DNA from 4 places in the Nonomuraea sp. NPDC050783 genome. Region 2 is predicted to be linked to each of the others. Evidence: riboswitches for the same ligand, from Rfam matches in the RefSeq annotation. Region 2 holds a riboswitch; each other region holds the start of a gene.

Region 1 (2,191 bases), 450 kb from region 2:
GCCCGCCGCGCGGCGGTCACCACGGCGCTGGCCCGCCCGGCGTCGGAGGAAGAGCTGGCCGACTACCTGAGCCCCTGGCGGGAGGCCCGGGTCCGCCGCTCCTGGATGGCGCTGGCGGGCGCCGCCGACAGCCGCTACACGCTCGACCTGGTGCCCGCCCTGCGGGCCGACCGGACGCCGAAGCTGCTGGTGTGGGGCGAGGACGACACCTTCCAGGAGGTGCGGTACGCCGAGCGCTTCGCCGCCGAGATGCCGGAGACCGAGCTGGTCCGCGTCCCGCGCGCCGGGCACATCCCGATGGAGAACGACCCGGCCGCGGTCACCGCGGCCCTGGCCCGCTTCTTCGCCTGAGGGGGCGGGCCGGAGCCAGGCTCAGGAGGCGTACTCCGGGTAGCCGTAGCCGACGACCTGCGACTTCGGCCGGACGCGCTCCTCCACCTTGCCGTTGCCGGTGTTGCCCTCGATCGTGGAGATCGTGCCGTCCCTGTTGTCCTTGACGACGAACCCGACGTGGTTGATGTCGTCGAGGTCCTTGCTGCCGCTCCAGGAGAAGAACACCACGGCGCCGGGCTTGGCGAGGGTCCCGAAGCGGTCGTTGGCCTCGAACCACTTGGCGTAGGTGACGGTGTAGGCGTCCCAGCCGACCTGCGGGCGGGCGCCGGTCTTCTCGCCGACCCAGGAGACGAACATGGCGCACCAGGGGGCGTTGAGGTAGTCGGCGGGCCTGCCGCCGTCGCGGGCGATGGTCTCGGCGGCCCGCCGGGAGGCGGCGTACCACTGCTGGTACGGGGTGCCGCCGCCGGCGTCGTTCTCGCTGGTGCCGACCTGGGAGCGGGCCAGGGCCAGGACCTGGTCGGCGGTGACGCTGATGCGGGTCTCGTCGTTCGTGCGGGACCGGGGCGCGGCGTGGTCGGCGGCGTGGTCGGCGGCTGGGGCCTGCCCGGTGATCTGCTGCTCGGGAGCGGGGGCGCTGTCGGCGTTCGCGGAGGCGTGCGCGCCGAAGGCGCCGGCGATGACGGTCGCGCCGAGCGCGGCGCGGGCGATGCTCATCTTTCGGGCAGCGGTGATGCGGTGCTTGGCCATCGAGGGGCTTACTCCTTGCTTCCATGCCGCTTACCGGGTTAGCTGACGGGTTCGGGCGTGGAAGCTGCCCTACGGCATGTCTATGCCGATTCACCCCAAGGACGTGGGTCCCCGGTTCCGCGCACGGGCGGATTCAGCGGTCACAGGACGATCCTGTGATGCGATGTCACTCGCGATGGTCAGACATAGTCGGACAAACCGGACGTATGCCCTGAGATGCCCCACAAGGTAATACATGTGGCAAGGGGATTACAAATCCCTAAAAGTCCAGCTAGCCGAGTTGCCGCCGCGCGTCGGCCAGAAGCCCCATCATGGCAAGGGATTCGTCAAGAGGCATGATCGCCGATTCGGTCCTGCCCTCGGCCACCGCCGCGCGGACCTCGCGCAGCTCGCCGGCGTAACCGTTGTCGGCCGGGTCGAGCACGTGCTCCTCCGCCTCCGTGCCGGGCGGCCCGGTCAGCACGATCCGCTCCGGCGCCCAGAACGGCGCCGGGAGGTGCGCCCGCAGCCCGGTGCCCACCACGTGGGCGTCGTTGGGGTAGTGCGCCAGCAGCGAGGCCGCCACCAGGGCGTGCCCGCCCCCGGGATACACGAGCACCCCGGCCGCCTCCGCGTCCACCCCACTGGGCGCCAGGGAGCCGGTCACCCGCAGCTCGGCGGGCCGGCCGAGCAGGAGCTGGGCCAGCCCGAACGGGTAGATGCCGAGGTCGAGCAGGGCGCCGCCGCCCAGCTCGGGCGCCCACAGCCGGTGCGCCGGGTCGTAGGGCAGCGAGAAGCCGAACGACGCCTGCACCGAGCGGATCTCGCCGAACCGCTCGTCGGCGGCGAGCCTGCGGATGAGCGGGTTGAACCGCATCCACATCGCCTCCATGAGGAAGACGCCCGCCTCGCGCGCCAGGCGCACCATCGTCGCGGCGTCCTCCACGGTGGCGGCGAGCGGCTTCTCGCACAACACGGCCTTGCCGTGCGCGATCGCGGCCGCGGCCACCGGCAGGTGCTGGGCGTGGGGCGTGGCGACGTAGACCGCGTCCACGGCCGGGTCGGCGCACAGCTGCTCGTAGGAGCCGTACGCCGACTCCGCGCCCAGCGTCGCGGCCAGGGCCTGGGC
Region 2 (2,191 bases):
GCCAGTAGACGACGCGCTCGGCCAGCCCGGTGCCGGGGAGGTCGGTGGCGTCGCCGTTGCTGATGTGCAGCGCTGTGGCCATCCGCTCCTCGACCGGGGTGGGCCGCTCGCCCAGGAGGCGGCTGCGGGCGGTCGCGTACGACTCGCCGGTCTTCGCCATGCGGGCGCGCACGCGCCGCTTGAAGTCAGCCTGCTTGGTCATGGACGTCTCCCGCGCGCCGTCCGCGGATCCCCCAGCGACCGGTACGGCGGGCGCACGACCGACGAACAGATCACTCGTCCGGGAGGTGAACCTCCCTTTGCCTCCTGGGGTGACCCGGCTGGGGCGGGTCGCCGGAGGTTGGGCGCGGACGGCCGCACACCACCATGCTAGCGCCGGCATCGCCACTCACGACGAAAGCGCGCACCCCGGGGACGGGATGCGCGCTTTCGGCGAGGACGGAGGGTGGCGGACGGAGGGTGGCGGACGGGGGGCGGTGGATCAGACGGCGTAGTTCGGGTAGCCGTAGCCGACGACCTGGGAGGCCGGGCGGACCCGCTGCTCGACCTTGCCGTTGCCGGTGTTGCCCTCGATCGTGGAGATCGTGCCGTCGCCGTTGTCCTTGACGACGAACCCGACGTGGTTGATGGCGCTGAGGCTCTTGCTGCCGCTCCAGGAGAAGAACACCACGGCGCCGGGCCTGGCCTCGCCGCCCCAGCGGCCGTTGGCGGCGAACCACTTGGCGTGCGCGACGGTGTAGGCGTCCCAGCCGACCTGCGAGCGGGCGCCGCTCTGCTCGCCGACCCAGGAGACGAACATCGAGCACCACGGGGCGTTCAGGTAGGCGCCCCGGCTGCCGCCGTCACGCAGGACGGTCTCGCCGGCGCGCGGCGAGGAGGCGTACCACTGCTGGAACTTGGTGCCGCCGCCGTTGCCGTCCTCGGACGTGCCGACCTGCTCCCGGGCCAGGTTCAGGACCTGCTGGGCGGTGACGTTCACGCGGGCGCCGCTGTCCTGGGCGGAGTGCCGGGCGGCCGACGCGGACTGCTGGGCGGCCGTGTCGGCCTGCGCGGTCACCGCGGCCTGGGCGCCGAAGGCGGAGGCGGCGAGGGTCGCGCCCAGCGCGAGCCTGGCGGCGGGCAGCTTCGAGAAGGGCAGTTTCGAGAGGGACGGTTTCGGGGCACGGATGAGTCGGCTGATGGCCATGAGGCGATTGCTCCTTGCTTCCATGCCGCTTACCGGGTTAGCTGACGGGTTCGGGCGGTGGAAGCTGCCCTACGGCACGCGGACGTGCCGATTCACCCCGATCGGACGTGGGTCCCCGGTTCCGCGCGAGGCGGATTCAGCGGCCGCGGGCGACGTGGGCCCGCGGTGGGAGGATGGTGCGAACATGGCGCCCGGGATCCGGACGCCGCTCGGCGCGGCCCGCAGTCGCGGCCCCGCTCACGGACAGGTATAACAGCCCTCTGACCTGGGTCATTCCCGGGTCACGAAATCCCCATGACGGCCCGCGCGGGCATGGCCGGGGTCAGCCCCAGGTGAGGGGATCGAGGTGGAGGTAGAACCGCTCGCGGCCGCGGTCGGGGGTGTGGCCGGGGGTGTGGCCGGTCAGCGCGCCGCGAGGCCGAGTGCCGCCGCGGCGCTCTCCAGGGCGGCCAGGTGCTCCTCGACCGAGCGCAGCCCGGCCCGCATCGTGTCGATCGACAGGTGCGTGGCGCCGGCCTCCCGCCAGCGGCCCGCCAGCTCCTCCAGCTCGCCGGCGCTGCCCGTCCAGCTCGCCCGCCCCTCCATGCCGAGCCGGGACGGGTCGCGCCCGGCCCGCTCGGCGGCCTCCCCGACCACGGCCCTGGCCTGCTCCAGGTCGGGCCCGGGCGACATCTGCGGGAACCAGCCGTCGGCCAGCCGCCCGGCCCGCCGGTAGGCGGGGGGCGACTGCGCGCCGAACCAGACGGGGATCGGCCGCTGCACCGGCAGCGGCGCCAGGCCGGCGCCCGTCACCCGGTGGTGCTCGCCCTCGAAGGTGACCGTCTGCTCGCTCCACAGCCGCCGCATCACCGCCACCTGCTCCTCCACCCGCCGGCCCCGGCCGGCGAAGTCCTGGCCGAGGGCTTCGTACTCGACCCGGTTCCAGCCCAGCCCCACGCCCATGCGGAAGCGGCCGCCGGTGAGCAGGTCGATCTCGGCAGCCTGCTTGGCGGCCAGGACCGCCTG
Region 3 (2,191 bases), on a different contig from region 2:
GCACCGGCAGACGCGGACGTTCCAGCCGACCGGCACGGCGGCGGAGTGCCCGTTGTGCCCGTCGTCGGGGGACCGGCTCACGGAGATCCCGGCCTCCGACTACGACGTGGTGGTGTTCGAGAACCGCTTCCCCTCTTTTTCCGGAAATTTTGCGACTTATGAGGATGTGGGTGGGCTGAGTGCGGTCCGGCCCGGCGCGGGCCGGTGCGAGGTCGTCTGCTTCACCCCCGACCACGACTCCAGCTTCTCCCGCCTGTCCGACGACGGGGTCGAGCTGGTCATGGAGGCATGGGCCGACCGCACCGCCGAGCTGTCCGGCATCGAGGGCGTGGAGCAGGTGTTCTGCTTCGAGAACCGGGGCTCGGAGATCGGCATCACGCTGGCGCACCCGCACGGGCAGATCTACGCCTACCCGTACGTCACCCCGCGCACCAGGCTCCAGCTCGGCGCCGCCGCCCGCCACCAGGGCCCGGGGAACCTGTTCGCCGACGTCCTGGCCGCCGAGCGGGCCGCCGGCACGCGGGTGGTGGCCGCCAACGAGCACTGGACGGCGTTCGTGCCGGCCGCCGCGCGCTGGCCGTTCGAGGTGCACGTGTACCCGCACCGGCAGGTGCCCGACCTGCCGGCGCTGACGGAGGCGGAGCGGGCCGCGTTCGCGCCGCTCTACACCTCGGTGCTGCGGGCCTTCGACGGGCTGTTCGGGGTCGTGATGCCGTACATCTCGGCCTGGCACCAGGCGCCCGTGCGGGAGGGGCGGGAGCTGGCGTACCTGCATCTGGAGCTGTTCAGCGTCAGGCGGGCGCCCGGGAAGCTGAAGTACCTGGCCGGATCGGAGTCGGCGATGGGCGCGTTCGTCAACGACGTGCTGCCGGAGGAGGCGGCCCGCATGCTCCGATCACAACTTGATCACTAATAGATTTCTACTTAAGGTCGCATGAATCGTGATCTACCACTAACATCCCGATATGCACCGGTGGTCACAACCGTTGCACGCCTAATCCCGGGCGCGTCGCCCGGGAGCCGGGGACCCACCGCACCTGGGGTGAATCCACTTCGGTGGTAGGGACGCACTCTCACGCCCGAACCCGTCAGCTAACCCGGCCGGCAGAGGGAGAGGAACCCGAGTACGTGGCGGCTTCGCCCCCCGCACCCCAGGCCATCGGCTCCGGCCTCGCCGCCACCGGCCTGATCGCCGCCCTGGTCGTCGGCACGGTCGCGGCCCTCCCGGCGGCCCCGGCGCGGGCCCAGGTGGCGGCGGTCGCGCCGAAACCCACCGCGCTGAAGCTCACCGCGCCGAAGCCCACCGAGGCCCAGCTCCGCGCCCAGCTCAAGCGGCTCAACACCAAGGTCGACAAGCTCATCGAGCAGTACAACCTCAAGCGCGTCGAGCTGGCCAAGGCGCAGGAGGCGGCCGGCGCGGCGAAGGAGCGCCTGGCCGCCGCCGACCGCACGCTGGCCACGACCGAGCAGCGCGTCGCCGAACTCGCCCGGCTGCGCTACCAGAACGGCAACCCGCCGGTGCCCGGCTTCATGCTGGACGGCGCCAGCGCGGCAGTCCTCGACCAGCTCACCGCCGAGCAGCAGGCGCTGGTGCAGAACGTGGCCAAGGCCCGCGACGAGAAGAAGAAGGCCGCCGCCGAGGCCGAGGCGCTGACGGACAAGATCCGCGACGACGCGGCGGACGTGGCGGAGCAGCGCGACGAGGCCGAGGACGTCATCGACGACATCAAGGAGAAGCTGGCGGACCTCGTCCCGTACGCCGGCGGCCGCACGTCCAACGGCACCTGGGCCCCCGAGCTGCCGGCCGGCGCGGACAACATCACCCCGCGCACCCGCCTGATGCGCGAGCAGGTACGCAAGAACTTCGCGCTGCCGTTCTCGGTGGGCTGCTTCCGCTCCGGCGCCGGCGGCGAGCACCCGCTCGGCCGCGCCTGCGACTTCATGATGAGCACCGGCGGCAGCATGCCCACCGCCGCCAACGCCGCCCTGGGCGACCGCCTCGCCGCCTGGGCCCTGCAGAACAAGGACAAACTCGGCGTCAAGTACGTGATCTGGAAGCAGCGCATCAACTCGGGCTCCGGCTGGCGCCCGATGTCCGACCGCGGCAGCATCACCGAGAACCACTACGACCACGTGCACATCTCGATGAACTGAGACCAGGGCCAGGGAGGCCAGGGTCAGGGAGGTCAGG
Region 4 (2,191 bases), on a different contig from region 2:
TCCGCGACGGCGCGCCCTTCTACGACGGCGGATCGTACGAAGTGATCGTCATGTCGCTCTCGCTGCACCACATGCACCCGCTCGGCGCGGCACTCGACCACGCGTACGACCTGCTGATACCGGGCGGGACGTTGCTGGTGGACGAGTTCGCGTGGGACTGGGCGGACGCGGCCACCGCCGCCTGGTTCTACGATGCCGGATCGTTGCTGGCCGCCGCCGGCGTGGCGGACTTCCCGCGGGAGGGTGGCGATCCGGCTGGGCGGTGGCGCGCGGCGCACCACGACCATCATCCGGCGGCGGACATGCTGACGGCGCTCGGCGAGCGGTTCGAGGTGGTCAGCCTGCGCCGTGAACCGTACATAACCCGATATATCGGCGGAAAGGTCGTGAACGGTCACACCAAGGTCGTCGAGGAGCTGTGGCGCATCGAGCGTGACCGGCTCGCCGCCGGCGCCCTCGCGGCGACGGGGTTCCGGATGAAGGCGAGAAAGGTGTGACAAAAGTGACGAATGGGACCTTACACCGGGCTGTGCCGCGAATTGTGAGCAGGGTCACATTCGGGTAACAGCGTCTGGTGTTCCAGCAGGGGTTTCGATCCTGACTGGACTTCCTTTCTGATCTTTACAACCTGCCGTTCCCTTTGCCGATCCGTGACCTTTCGGCGTAACTTCTGGCGTCGCGACGGCACGCCATGTCGCCGCGAACCTCCATCGGTCCCCCCGATGTGTGCCAGATACCAATCCGCCGGTCGCGCCCGTACGTCCCCATGCGAACAACCTCAACGGGCGGCGACCTGCCGAATCCGTGCAGCCAGGAGCACGGAGCCGGGGAACCACCGATCCCGTCCCCGGGATCAGGGGTGAATCGGCGCGTATCGCGCCGTAGGGCTACTTCCAGGCCCGAATCCGTCAGCTAACCCGGTAGGCGTTCGTGGAAGCTCCAAGGAGAAATCCTGTCTACCTCCCCGCAGAACCCCCGTCTGTCCCGCCTTGCCCTGAGTGGCGCGGCGCTCACGATGACCGTGACGGCCGGAGGGACGATCCTCCATGCCCCAGCGGCTCAGGCGGCGACGACGAGCGGCTCGGCCGCGGCCTCCACCGTCACCACCACCACCGCCACCACGACCTCCGTGGCCAGGGCCGGCACCGCCGCCAGGTCGGCGAAGGCCAAGGTGAGGTCGGCGAGGACCGCCAGGGCCGCTCGGCAGAAAGCGAGGGCCTTCAAGGCCGTCGCCGTGGCCAAGAAGCAGATCGGTGACCCGTACCGCTACGGCGGCACCGGGCCCGGCTCGTTCGACTGCTCCGGACTCGTCCAGTACGCCTGGAAGAAGGCCGGGGTGAGGCTCCCGCGCGTGGCGAGCAGCCAGTTCGCCCGTATCAGGACGAAGGTCTCCTGGAAGAGGCTCAAGCCGGGTGACCTGATGTTCTTCAGCGGTCTCGGCCACGTCGGCATGTACGTCGGCAAGGGCAAGATGATCCACTCGCCCAGGACGGGCGAGCGGGTACGCATCGACAAGCTGAGCGGATGGCGCAGGTCGTCGTTCGTGGGCGCGGCCCGTCCCGGCGCGTGACAGCGGCCCCGCCACGGCCCCGGAAGGGACCGTGGCGGGGCCGCCCGTCTTCGTCCCCTTTGTCTTCGTCCCCTCTGTCTTCGCCTCTGTCTTCGCCCGGCGCGACTACTACTATCGGGCATCGTGTCCGAGCAGGTGAGCCGACGGGGTGCGGTGACCGCCCTCCTGCTCCTCGCCACCGCCCTCGCCCCGGCCGCGGACGCCCCTCTCACCGGCCCCTCCTCGCCGGTCCCCGGAGCGCGCGGCCTCTGGCCGGGGGAGTCCGTCACCGTCAGGGGAGCGCGGGCCGTGGTCGTCGGGCACGGGACGCCGCCCGCCACGCTCGGCGAGCTGGCGCGCCGGGCCGACACCGCCGCCCTCCGGGTCGCCGACGTCCTCGGCGGGCCGGTGCGTCCGCTGATCGTCGTCCCGCGCTCCGCCGCCGAGGCGGCCCGGCTGGCCGGTACGGGCCCGATCGACGGCCTGGCCGCCCTGGCCGACGGCGACCGGGTGATCGTCGTCCCCGAGGTCTTCGCCCGGCTCAACCCCACCGGCAGGGACGTCGTGCTCGCCCACGAGCTCACCCACGTCGCCGCCGGCACCGACCGGCTGCCGGTCTGGCTCTACGAGGGGTTCGCCGAC

What was found. A riboswitch is a leader RNA that binds a small molecule or an ion and turns the genes downstream of it on or off. The one in region 2 is predicted to bind cyclic di-AMP.
Region 1: another riboswitch for cyclic di-AMP. It lies ahead of AB0H75_RS17890 (CHAP domain-containing protein); the one in region 2 lies ahead of AB0H75_RS20000 (CHAP domain-containing protein).
Region 3: another riboswitch for cyclic di-AMP. It lies ahead of AB0H75_RS49120 (coiled-coil domain-containing protein); the one in region 2 lies ahead of AB0H75_RS20000 (CHAP domain-containing protein).
Region 4: another riboswitch for cyclic di-AMP. It lies ahead of AB0H75_RS10400 (C40 family peptidase); the one in region 2 lies ahead of AB0H75_RS20000 (CHAP domain-containing protein).

The regions. Positions count from the first base shown of each region.
Region 1 is NZ_JBFAHK010000006.1:86,915-89,105, forward strand. Features, by position in the region: gene AB0H75_RS17885 (alpha/beta fold hydrolase) at 1-351, shown strand, start outside; gene AB0H75_RS17890 (CHAP domain-containing protein) at 373-1,083, opposite strand; cyclic di-AMP (ydaO/yuaA leader) riboswitch at 1,096-1,232, opposite strand; gene AB0H75_RS17895 (Gfo/Idh/MocA family protein) at 1,355-2,191, opposite strand, start outside.
Region 2 is NZ_JBFAHK010000006.1:537,124-539,314, reverse strand. Features, by position in the region: gene AB0H75_RS20005 (hypothetical protein) at 1-202, opposite strand, end outside; gene AB0H75_RS20000 (CHAP domain-containing protein) at 482-1,186, opposite strand; cyclic di-AMP (ydaO/yuaA leader) riboswitch at 1,198-1,338, opposite strand; gene AB0H75_RS19995 (LLM class F420-dependent oxidoreductase) at 1,589-2,191, opposite strand, start outside.
Region 3 is NZ_JBFAHK010000046.1:15,493-17,683, reverse strand. Features, by position in the region: gene galT (galactose-1-phosphate uridylyltransferase) at 1-913, shown strand, start outside; cyclic di-AMP (ydaO/yuaA leader) riboswitch at 982-1,121, shown strand; gene AB0H75_RS49120 (coiled-coil domain-containing protein) at 1,129-2,154, shown strand.
Region 4 is NZ_JBFAHK010000003.1:491,468-493,658, reverse strand. Features, by position in the region: gene AB0H75_RS10410 (class I SAM-dependent methyltransferase) at 1-497, shown strand, start outside; cyclic di-AMP (ydaO/yuaA leader) riboswitch at 785-942, shown strand; gene AB0H75_RS10405 (hypothetical protein) at 1,060-1,224, opposite strand; gene AB0H75_RS10400 (C40 family peptidase) at 1,235-1,570, shown strand; gene AB0H75_RS10395 (hypothetical protein) at 1,694-2,191, shown strand, end outside.